One region of the Streptomyces sp. NPDC088387 genome, then DNA from elsewhere that is predicted to be linked to it. Evidence: riboswitches for the same ligand, from Rfam matches in the RefSeq annotation. Region 1 holds a riboswitch; each other region holds the start of a gene.
The links. Region 1 has a riboswitch for S-adenosylmethionine ahead of ACIQAC_RS22760 (ABC transporter substrate-binding protein). Riboswitches for the same ligand answer to the same signal wherever they lie in the genome.
Positions count from the first base shown of each region.

Region 2: it holds a riboswitch for S-adenosylmethionine, as region 1 does, so the genes downstream of both, ACIQAC_RS01925 (aminotransferase class V-fold PLP-dependent enzyme) here and ACIQAC_RS22760 (ABC transporter substrate-binding protein) in region 1, are expected to answer to the same signal.
Region 3: it holds a riboswitch for S-adenosylmethionine, as region 1 does, so the genes downstream of both, thrC (threonine synthase) here and ACIQAC_RS22760 (ABC transporter substrate-binding protein) in region 1, are expected to answer to the same signal.

Region 1 is NZ_JBIVNC010000008.1:207,103-210,374, forward strand. Features, by position in the region: gene ACIQAC_RS22755 (discoidin domain-containing protein) at 1-633, opposite strand, end outside; SAM riboswitch class IV at 1,188-1,301, shown strand; gene ACIQAC_RS22760 (ABC transporter substrate-binding protein) at 1,669-3,272, shown strand, end outside.
Region 2 is NZ_JBIVNC010000001.1:396,511-399,782, forward strand. Features, by position in the region: gene ACIQAC_RS01920 (glycerate kinase) at 1-772, shown strand, start outside; gene ACIQAC_RS01925 (aminotransferase class V-fold PLP-dependent enzyme) at 727-2,094, opposite strand; SAM riboswitch class IV at 2,257-2,373, opposite strand; gene trpD (anthranilate phosphoribosyltransferase) at 2,620-3,272, opposite strand, start outside.
Region 3 is NZ_JBIVNC010000011.1:136,065-139,336, forward strand. Features, by position in the region: gene ACIQAC_RS27790 (glucosyl-3-phosphoglycerate synthase) at 1-891, opposite strand, end outside; SAM riboswitch class I at 1,048-1,240, shown strand; gene thrC (threonine synthase) at 1,259-2,542, shown strand; gene ACIQAC_RS27800 (MoaD/ThiS family protein) at 2,649-2,924, shown strand.

The DNA.
Region 1 (3,272 bases):
CTGCTCGACCACCTGGCGGGCCTGCGCGCTGTCGGTGACGATCCGGAACCAGCCCTTGCCGGGGCCGCCGTACATCTCGTCGACGTAGTCCTGGAGGTCGTACGTCAGCTTCGCCTGGAGGCGGATCGACGTCATCTCGTCGCAGGAGCGGTCCTTGAAGAAGTAGACCGAGCAGATGACCCCGTTGGTGACGAGGTCGTTGACCATGACCCGCTGGCCGCCGCGCCAGGCCCGTTCCATCCACGCGTAGTAGTTCTGCTGGTGGGTGAGGGAGTCGTGGGCGGGCCAGTCCTTGAAGGTGGGCCAGCCGGCGGGGTCGTGTTTGCCGTCCCCGCCCTTGGTGATGAAGTCGAAGATGGCCAGGGAGCCGTCGGGGTAGTGCTCGGGACAGTCCTTGAGCGCCTCGGCGATCCCGGCTTCGGAGAAGGACTTCCCGCAGATCAGCCGGCCGCCGAAGGCCTCGTTGGCCATGATGTGGTTGTGCGCGTCGACAAAGCCGCGGACCTCGCCCTGGGCGTTGGTGCCGGTGAAGGGTTCGCCGGTGACGCCGATGGCGGAGTCCGGTGCGGGGCGTGCGGTGGGGGTCCACCAGTCGTCGTCGGCCGCCGAACTCGGCGTCGGCCCAAGAGCCATTGCCAGCACGAAGAGCAGCAGCGACACGATGGTGAGGTCTTTGCGCCGGCGGAACGCGCGTCCGTACCTACGTCGAGCCTTGGTCACTGGCCATATCCCTTGGTCGAGGGGACGGCACGGTCGACGAATTGTCATGACCGGCGCAAGGTGTGCGACGAGAATGACCAGTGCGGCAGGCGGAGTCAAGGGATTGCACACAGAGATGTACCCCGCGGTAACGTCGAAGGCGCCCGGGGCACTTCACCGGCCGTAGCCGCGCTGCCGGTGCGGCGGCGACCTGCGTCGCTCAGTCGATCCGGGTGACCGACCGGGGAGCCGGTTCGGCAGGGCCCGGCAGCGGGTGCGGCCTGGCGGGATACGTGGGCACGACCGCCGGGGCCTCGAACGCCCCGAACAGCGGCGCGCCGACGTTCCGACGGGTCGGCCACGGTGAAGTCGGCGCGCCGCACGGGCGGTTCCGCGCGTGCGGGCACGTGAGACGGCCGGGCCCGTGCCAACCGGCGGCACAATCGCGCCATTGACGTACGACAAGACCGCTCCGTAGCATCGCCAGCGGCATTGAGTGTCAGCGTCAAGCCCTGGCTCGCTGACCGGCAACCCTCCCGCGCGGTGCGGTGCCCCAGGTGAAGGCCCGGCGGGGTCACCGACGACTCCCGCAAGCGCGGCGCCCCGGAGTCCGGGGCCGGAGACGGGGAGGACGGGTATGCGGCACGGCGGTGAACGGGCTGCCTCCCGTACCGGCGCCCCGGCGTTCTCCCGGCTCTCGCGTCGGCTCCACATCGATCTGAAGCGCTCGAACAGCTGCCTCTGTCAGGCCTGACGAGCCCGCCCGGCGCCCGCTGACGTCCGTCGCGGACCCGCGCCTTCGCGACCTCTCCCACGCCACCTTTCCCGGTGTCGTATCCCTGATCCCCGACCCCTGTCTGTATCGCGCTCCCCGCGCCCGCGTCCGGCCGTGCGGGGTCGCATGCCCCCGCACGGCTGTGCCGCCCATGGCACGCCGTGCCTGGTGACACGAGCAGGAGAACCCCTCCCGTGACAGCACTTCCGGATTTCAGACACTCCCGCTGGGCACCCCTGGCCGCACTGCTGACCGGCGCCGTCCTTCTGACCGCCTGTGGATCGGGCGGTGACGGCACCGGCGCCGGCAGCGGCCCGGCCAAGTCGGGCGGCACCCTGACCTTCGCGGTGGGCTCCGACACCGGCTGCGTGGATCCGCAGCAGGTCGGCAGCAACGAGAGCATCTACTCGGTACGCCAGATCGTGGACTCCCTGACCGACCAGGACCCGAAGACCGGCGAGATCGTGCCCTGGCTCGCCAAGAGCTGGGACATCGACGCCAGGGCGACGACGTTCACGTTCCATCTGCGGCCGGGCGTCACCTTCAGCGACGGCTCCGAGCTGACCGCACAGGTGGTCAAGGACAACTTCGACGCGGTGCCCGATCTCGGCCCCCTGGGCTCCCTCGCCCAGGGGTATCTCACCGGCGTCAAGAGCACCACCGTGCTCGATCCGCTCACCGTCAGGGTGACCTTCGCGGAGCCCAACGCGCAGTTCCTGCAAGCGACTTCGACCCACTCGCTGGGCATCGAGTCGTCGGCGAGCGTCAAGCGGACGCCCCAGCAGAAGTGCAGTGACGGTGTGATCGGCTCCGGACCGTTCGTGCTGGACGACTATGTGCAGAACCAGTCGATCACCCTGGCCAGGCGGACCGGTTACGACTGGGGTTCCGCCCTGTGGTCCAAGAAGGGTGAGGCCCATCTGGACAAGCTGGTGTTCAAGGTCGTGCCCGAGGCGGGTGTGCGGGCCGGCAGCCTCCAGTCCGGGCAGGTCGACGCGATCAGCAGCGTCGGCAGGGCCAACGAGGCGGCGCTGGGCGGTGGCCAGGTCGCCCTCCTGCGCCGGGCCAACCCCGGCGTGGTCTTCGGCCTGGGACTCAACAACTCCCGGCCCCTCCTCAAGGACACCAAGGTCCGTCAGGCGATCCTGGCCGCCGTCGACCGCAAGCAGATCGCCGACACCGTGTTCCCGACCGGCACCGCACCGGCGACCAGCGTCCTGGCACGCACCACACCCGACTACACCGACCTCTCGGCGGACCTGGCGTTCGACGCGGACAAGGCCAAGTCCCTGCTGGACATGGCCGGTTGGCGGGCCGGCGGCGACGGCGTCCGCGCCAAGGACGGCAAGAGGCTGAGCCTGACCATCACCTGGTTCCCCAACGCGGCCACCAACCAGCCCGCCCTGGAGCTGGTCCAGCAGCAGCTCAAAGCCGTCGGCGTCGACGTGGTGCTCAAGCAGCTCCAGGTCAGCCAGTTCGCCACCACCCTCCAGTCGGGCGACTTCGACGTGGTGTGGAGCAACGTGACCCGCTCCGACCCGGACATCCTGCGCAGCTCCTTCTCCACCGACCTCACCAACTACTACCGGCTGCCCGCCAGTTCACTGGACTCGGTACTGTCCGGGCAGGCGGCCACCACGGACACCGCAAAGCGCCGGGAGCTGGTCGGTCAGGCGCAGCGGCTCCTCGTGGAGAACGCGTACAACGTGCCGGTGGTGGAGCTCCAGACCCAGCTCGCCGTGTCGGGGAAGGTGCACGACCTCGACTTCGACTCGGGCAGCCGGATCCAGCTGCACGA
Region 2 (3,272 bases), on a different contig from region 1:
CGACGGCGGCGCCGGCGCCCTCCAGGCCCTGGGCGCCCGCCTCCTGGACGCGGACGGCTTCGAACTCCCGCACGGCGGCGCCGAGTTGACCCGGCTGACCCGCATCGACCCAAGCGCCCTGGACTCCCGTCTGCCGCACACGGAACTCCTCGTCGCCTGCAACCCGTACAACGTGCTGTGCGGCGAGCACGGCGTGGCCCGGGTCTTCGGCCCCCAGAAGGGCGCGACCCCGGCGCAGGTCGAGCGCCTCTCCACCGGCCTGGAGAACTGGGCCCGCGTCCTCACCCGGGACGTCCACCGGCTCCCCACGGACCTGCGCCTGTCCCCCGGCACCGGCGCCTCCGGCGGCCTCGGCGCCGGCCTCGCCGCTCTCGGCGCCCGGCTCCTCCCCCGCTTCGACGTCCTCCTCGACCACCTCGACCTGGACGCCCGTCTGGCCCGCGCCGACCTGGTGCTGACCGCGGAGGGCGCGCTGGACGAACAGACCCGGCGCGGCAAGGTCCCCGGCGAGGTGGCCCGCCGCGCCAAGCTCTACGGCCGTCCCGTACTGGCACTCGCCGGCACCCTCGGCAAGGGCGCCCACGACGTGCCGGGCGTCGACGCGTACCACGGCATCCTGCCCGCCCCGATGGCCCTGGCGGAGGCGCTGGTGCGGGCCGCGGAGCTGCTCACCGACGCCACCGAACGCGCCCTGCGGATGGTCGTCCTGGGCGCCCGGCTACCGGCTCACGCGGAGGTGTCGGGCACACAACGCCCGTCGACCGTACGGTAGTTCCAGGCGGCGCCGTCCTGGACGAGTTCGCGCACGGCCCGGACGAACCGCTCCACGTGCTCGTCGGGCGTGCCCGCACCGAAGCTGACCCGGATCGCGTTGAGCGACTTCTCGCCGGGCGCCGCCTCCGGTGCCCCGCACTCGCCCTGCGACTCGGGGTCGCTGCCGAGCAGGGTGCGCACCAGCGGGTGGGCGCAGAACAGACCGTCGCGGACACCGATGCCGTACTCGGCGGAGAGCGCGGCGGCGAAGTGGGAGCTGTTCCAGCCGTCGACGACGAAGGAGATGACGCCGACACGCGGTGCGTCGTCGCCGAAGAGGGAGAGGATCCGCACCTCGGGAACCTCGGCGAGACCGGCCCGCACGGTGTCGATCAGGTGGCGCTCACGGGCGACGAGACCCTCGAAACCGGCGTCGGTGAGGGCCTTGCAGGCGGACGCGATGGAGTAGGCGCCGATGACGTTGGGCGAGCCGGCCTCGTGGCGGGCGGCGCTGTCGTGCCACTCGACGTCCACTCCCCCGTCCGTCCGCCGGGTCACCTTGCGGCTGGCGCCGCCGCCCGCGAGATACGGCTCCGCCTCGCGCAGCCAGTCCGCGCGCCCGGCGAGCACACCGGAGCCGAACGGGGCGTACAGCTTGTGCCCGGAGAACGCGACCCAGTCCACGTCGAGTTCGGCGACGGAGACGGGGTGGTGCGGGGCGAGCTGGGCGGCGTCGAGCACGATCCGGGCACCGTGGGCGTGCGCGGCGGCGGCCAGTTCCCGTACGGGCCACAGCTCACCGGTCACGTTGGAGGCGCCGGTGACACAGACCAGGGCGGGGCCGTGGGGGTCACGGTCGGCGAGGGCCTTCTCCAGGGTCTCCACGGCCTGGCGCGGGGTGCGCGGGGCGTCGAGGTAGCTGACGTGGGCGTTCTTCCAGGGCAGCAGCGAGGCGTGGTGCTCGGTCTCGAAGACGAACACCTGGCAGTCGGCGGGCAGCGCGGCGGCGAGCAGGTTCAGCGAGTCGGTGGTGGACCGGGTGAAGACGACCTGGTCGTCGTCCCGGCAGTCGAGGAACTCGGCGACGGTACGCCGGGCGTTCTCGAACAGGTCCGTCGACAGCTGCGACAGATACCCGGCCCCGCGGTGCACGCTGCCGTAGTACGGGGCGTACGCGGCCACGTCGTCCCACACCCGCTGGAGCGCGGGCGCGCTGGCCGCGTAGTCGAGCGCGGCGTACGTGACCTCGCCACCGGTGACGAGCGGCACGGTGACGTCCCGCCCGAGCACGGGCAGCGGGGAACAGACGGTCTGGTCGACGGCGGCGGTGGAGACGGACATGGGTGTACTCCCGTTGTGGCAGGCGGAATTCACCGCACGAGCGGCACGCTCAAGCGCGGGAAGACAGAAGAAGGAGGGATGCGGAGGCGGGGCTCTGCGGCCCTATCGCATTCGCTTGCCCACGGGGATCTCCTCGACGACCAGGACCCCTGGTGTGCGAGGGGTCCGCGCTTGCCGAGGACCTTGCTGTCCACGGCCTGGTCTTCACCCGGGGCACCCCGCCACGGACGGAGGGTTGCCGGACAGCCGGCCGGGGCCTGATGGCTGTCACTCATGACCTGATCAGAAAGCTACGGGATGTGATCACCGGACCGCAACTCCTGTCCGGATGCCGGAACGGCCGCTCGAGAGCACGGGGCCGCGGGCGACTTGCGGGTGCGGGTCCGGACGTGGCTGGTCGCGCAGTTCCCCGCGCCCCTGGAAAGCCGGGGCTACGCCCCGTGCTTTGTCTTTCAGGGGCGCGGGGAACTGCGCGACCAGCCACAACGGCGCGGCACACGCACAACAACCCCACGCCCCCTGGCATCAGGCGTTACTGGCGACAACCCACCGCTCAAGCGTCCGCTTGGCCGCCCCGGAGTCCACAGCCTCAGCCGCCCGCTCCATCCCGGCACGGATCTGCTCCACGAGCGACCCGGACCCCGGCTCCAGCGCGACCAACGCAGCCGCGGAGTTCAGCAGCACGGCGTCCCGAACGGGCCCCGTCTCCCCGTCGAGCAAGCGCAGCGCGACGTCCGCGTTGAACGAGGCGTCAGCCCCCCGCAACGCCTCCACCGGCACCAGCCCGATCCCCACGTCCCGCGGATCGAACGTCTCCTCCCGCACCTGACCGTCCCGCACGATCCACACCTTGGACGTCGACGTCACGGTGAGTTCGTCAAGTCCGTCGTCGCCGCGGAACACCAGCGAGGAGTTGCCCCGCTCGGCGAAGACACCGGCGACGATCGGTGCCATCCGGAGATCGGCGACACCAACGGCCTGGGCCCTCACCTTCGCCGGGTTGGTCAGCGGACCGAGGAAGTTGAACGTGGTCCGGATCCCCAACTGGCCGCGCGCCGCGGCGACATGACGCAGCGCCGGGTGGAACTTCACGGCGAAGCAGAAGGTGATGCCGGCGACCTCGGCGACCTCGGCAACCCGCTGCGGGGTCAGCTCCAGATTGACGCCGAGCTTCTCCA
Region 3 (3,272 bases), on a different contig from region 1:
CTCCGTGTCCACGGAGTACGTCCGCGGCTCGAAGCCGGCCTCACCCCGTTCGAACTGGGTGAGCGCCGGGCGGACCAGATGCCCGCGGGCCAGCCGCAGCTGCGCGGTGCGGTAGATCGCGGCGGCCATCCGGCCCAGCGCCTGTCCGTCCTGGTGCCGGTGCTTGCGCACTCCGACGTCGACCTGCGCGAGCGCGTCCAGGCCGACCAGATGCAGCGAGTCCACCAGCATGCCCAGCTCGATGCCGTACCCCACCGGGAACGGCAGCTGCTCCAGGAGCGAGCGGCGGGCCGCGTACTCACCGCCCAGCGGCTGCACAAAACCGGCCAGCTGCGGCCAGTGCATGTTCAGCAGTGGGCGCGCCATCAGCTCGGTGACCCGGCCGCCCTGCCCGGCGGCACCGGCCAGCGGACGGTCGTACATCCCCTTCACCAGGTCGACGCCCGGCTCGGTCAGCAGCGGGCCGACGATGCCGGAGACGAAGTCCGAGGAGAACTCCCTCAGGTCCGCGTCGATGAAGCAGACGATGTCGCCGCTCGTGGCGAGCAGCGAGCGCCACAGCACCTCGCCCTTGCCGGGCACGGCCGGGACGCGCGGCAGGATCGCGTCGCGGTGCACCACCCGGGCGCCCGCCGCGGCGGCCACCTCGGCGGTGCGGTCGGTGGAGCCGGAGTCGACGACGACGATCTCGTCGACCAGCGGTACCTGGAGCATCAGGTCGTGGCGGATCACGGCGACGATGTCGCCGACGGTCTCCTCCTCGTTCAGCGCGGGCAGCACGACGCTCACCGACTGCCCCGTGGTGCGTTTGGCGGCCAGGAGGCGGTGCAGCGGGCGATCGCTCACGGACCAGGTGCGGGTCCTCAGCCAGCGCTCGACTTCTTCCAGCACGGTCCGTGGCTCCTCACTCTGGACAGTGTGTGATCCATCTCGCCGTTCGGACGACTCTCTCAACTGTCCTGGCCTTCGGTTACAGTCTTGAACAACGCTGATGACCATCGCATGTCGGGGGTCCATGGCGTACACAACCGAACAACAACCGCATACAGCTCATCCAGAGGGGCAGAGGGAAACGGCCCGTTGAAGCCCCGGCAACCCTCCAGCCGGTCTCGTACCGATCACCGTGGATTACCGTGGATCATTGTTGATCCGATCACTGTGAATCGTCGTCGCGAGGCTCCCGGCTAGGGAAGGTGCCAAATCCGTCTCACGACGAGATGCGTCGTGAGGAAGATGAGGAGAAAGGGCCTCGCCTCACATGGCTGTGCAGACTGTCGCAAACGCCGACAATTCCACCGTAGACCTCGGTCCCGCTTCGGCGCTGTCCTGCCGGGAATGCGGCCACCGCGTCCCGCTCGGACCTGTCTTCGCCTGCGAGGAGTGTTTCGGCCCGCTGGAGATCGCCTACGACTTCTCGGCCTACGACGCCGAGGAACTCCGCAAGCGCATCGAAGCGGGCCCCGCGAACATCTGGCGCTACGCGCCGCTCCTTCCCGTCCCGGCCGACGTCGCCGACAAGCCGAACATCAACCCCGGCTGGACCAAGCTCGTCAAGGCACACAACCTGGCGCGCGAGCTGGGCGTGACCGGCGGGCTGTACGTGAAGGACGACTCCGGCAACCCGACCCACTCCTTCAAGGACCGCGTCGTCGCCCAGGCCATCGAGGCCGCGCGTGCCTTCGGCTTCACCACCCTCTCCTGCTCCTCGACCGGCAACCTGGCCGGCGCGGTGGGCGCGGCGGCGGCCCGCGCGGGCTTCCGTTCCTGCGTCTTCATCCCGCACGACCTGGAGCAGGGCAAGGTCGTCATGGCCGCGGTCTACGGCGGCGAGCTCGTCGGCATCCAGGGCAACTACGACGACGTGAACCGCTTCTGCTCCGAGCTGATCGGCGACTCGGCCGGCGAGGGCTGGGGCTTCGTCAACGTCAACCTGCGGCCGTACTACGCCGAGGGTTCCAAGACGCTGGCGTACGAGATCTGCGAGCAGCTCGGCTGGCGTCTGCCCGACCAGCTGGTCGTACCGATCGCCTCCGGCTCCCAGCTCACGAAGATCGACAAGGGGCTCCAGGAGCTGATCAAGCTCGGGCTCGTCGAGGACCGGCCGTACAAGATCTTCGGCGCCCAGGCCGAGGGCTGCTCGCCGGTGTCCGTCGCCTACAAGGCCGGGCAGGACGTGGTGCGGCCGCAGAAGCCGAACACCATCGCCAAGTCGCTGGCCATCGGCAACCCGGCGGACGGTCCGTACGTGCTGGACATCGCGCGGCGGACGGGCGGGGCGGTGGAGGACGTGACCGACGAGCAGATCGTCGACGCGATCCGGCTGCTGGCACGTACCGAGGGGATCTTCGCGGAGACCGCCGGGGGTGTGACGGTCGGTGTCACCAGGAAGCTGATCGAGAACGGTCTGCTGGATCCGACGCTGACGACGGTCGTGCTCAACACCGGGGACGGCCTCAAGACGCTGGACGCGGTGGCCGACACGGGGTTGACCGCGACCATTCGTCCCAACCTGGAGTCGTTCCGGGAGGCCGGCCTCGGCTAGTCGTTTTTGTCTGCGGGTCCGTCGTGGCTGGTCGCGCCCGCGCGGCGGTAGCCGCAGATCCAACACAGCCCCGTGCCCCTGAGAAGCAGCTGACCGGAGGTTCAAAGTGAGCGTTACCGTCCGCATCCCCACCATTCTTCGTACCTACACCGGCGGTCAGGCCGAGGTTCCGGCCGAGGGCGGCACCCTCGGTGAGGTCATCGACGACCTGGAGAAGAAGCACGCCGGGATCGCCGCCCGGGTACTCGACGACCAGGGCAAGCTGCGTCGGTTCGTGAATGTCTATGTGAACGACGACGACGTCCGGTTCGAGCAGGGGCTGGAGACGGCCACCCCGGACGGTGCCGGAGTGTCGATCATTCCGGCCGTCGCGGGCGGCTGAACCCGGCGATCAGTTACCGCAAGTAAGCGCGGTTACGAAGAGTTCATTGAGTTGCCCCCTCCGTGAGAGAAGCGGAGGGGGCAATTCTGTAGGGTTGAGCGCGGTAGAGTTGGGGAACCACGGCGGCTCGCATGCCGGACGCATATGAGTGGCGTATCCACTCGGGCGTCGCGTTGCGATGAGAAGTAGCCAAAGTGTGTGGTTCTTTTGCGCCTTATGTTCGCTATGCCGGGCCCGACTTGCCCCGAACTCTGGTGAATTCTCCGTAAATTCCCGACCGGTCCTGCCCGGATTTCTCGTCCGATTGACCTGTTGCAGACGGCAGTTGGACAGATACATTCAGCCGCG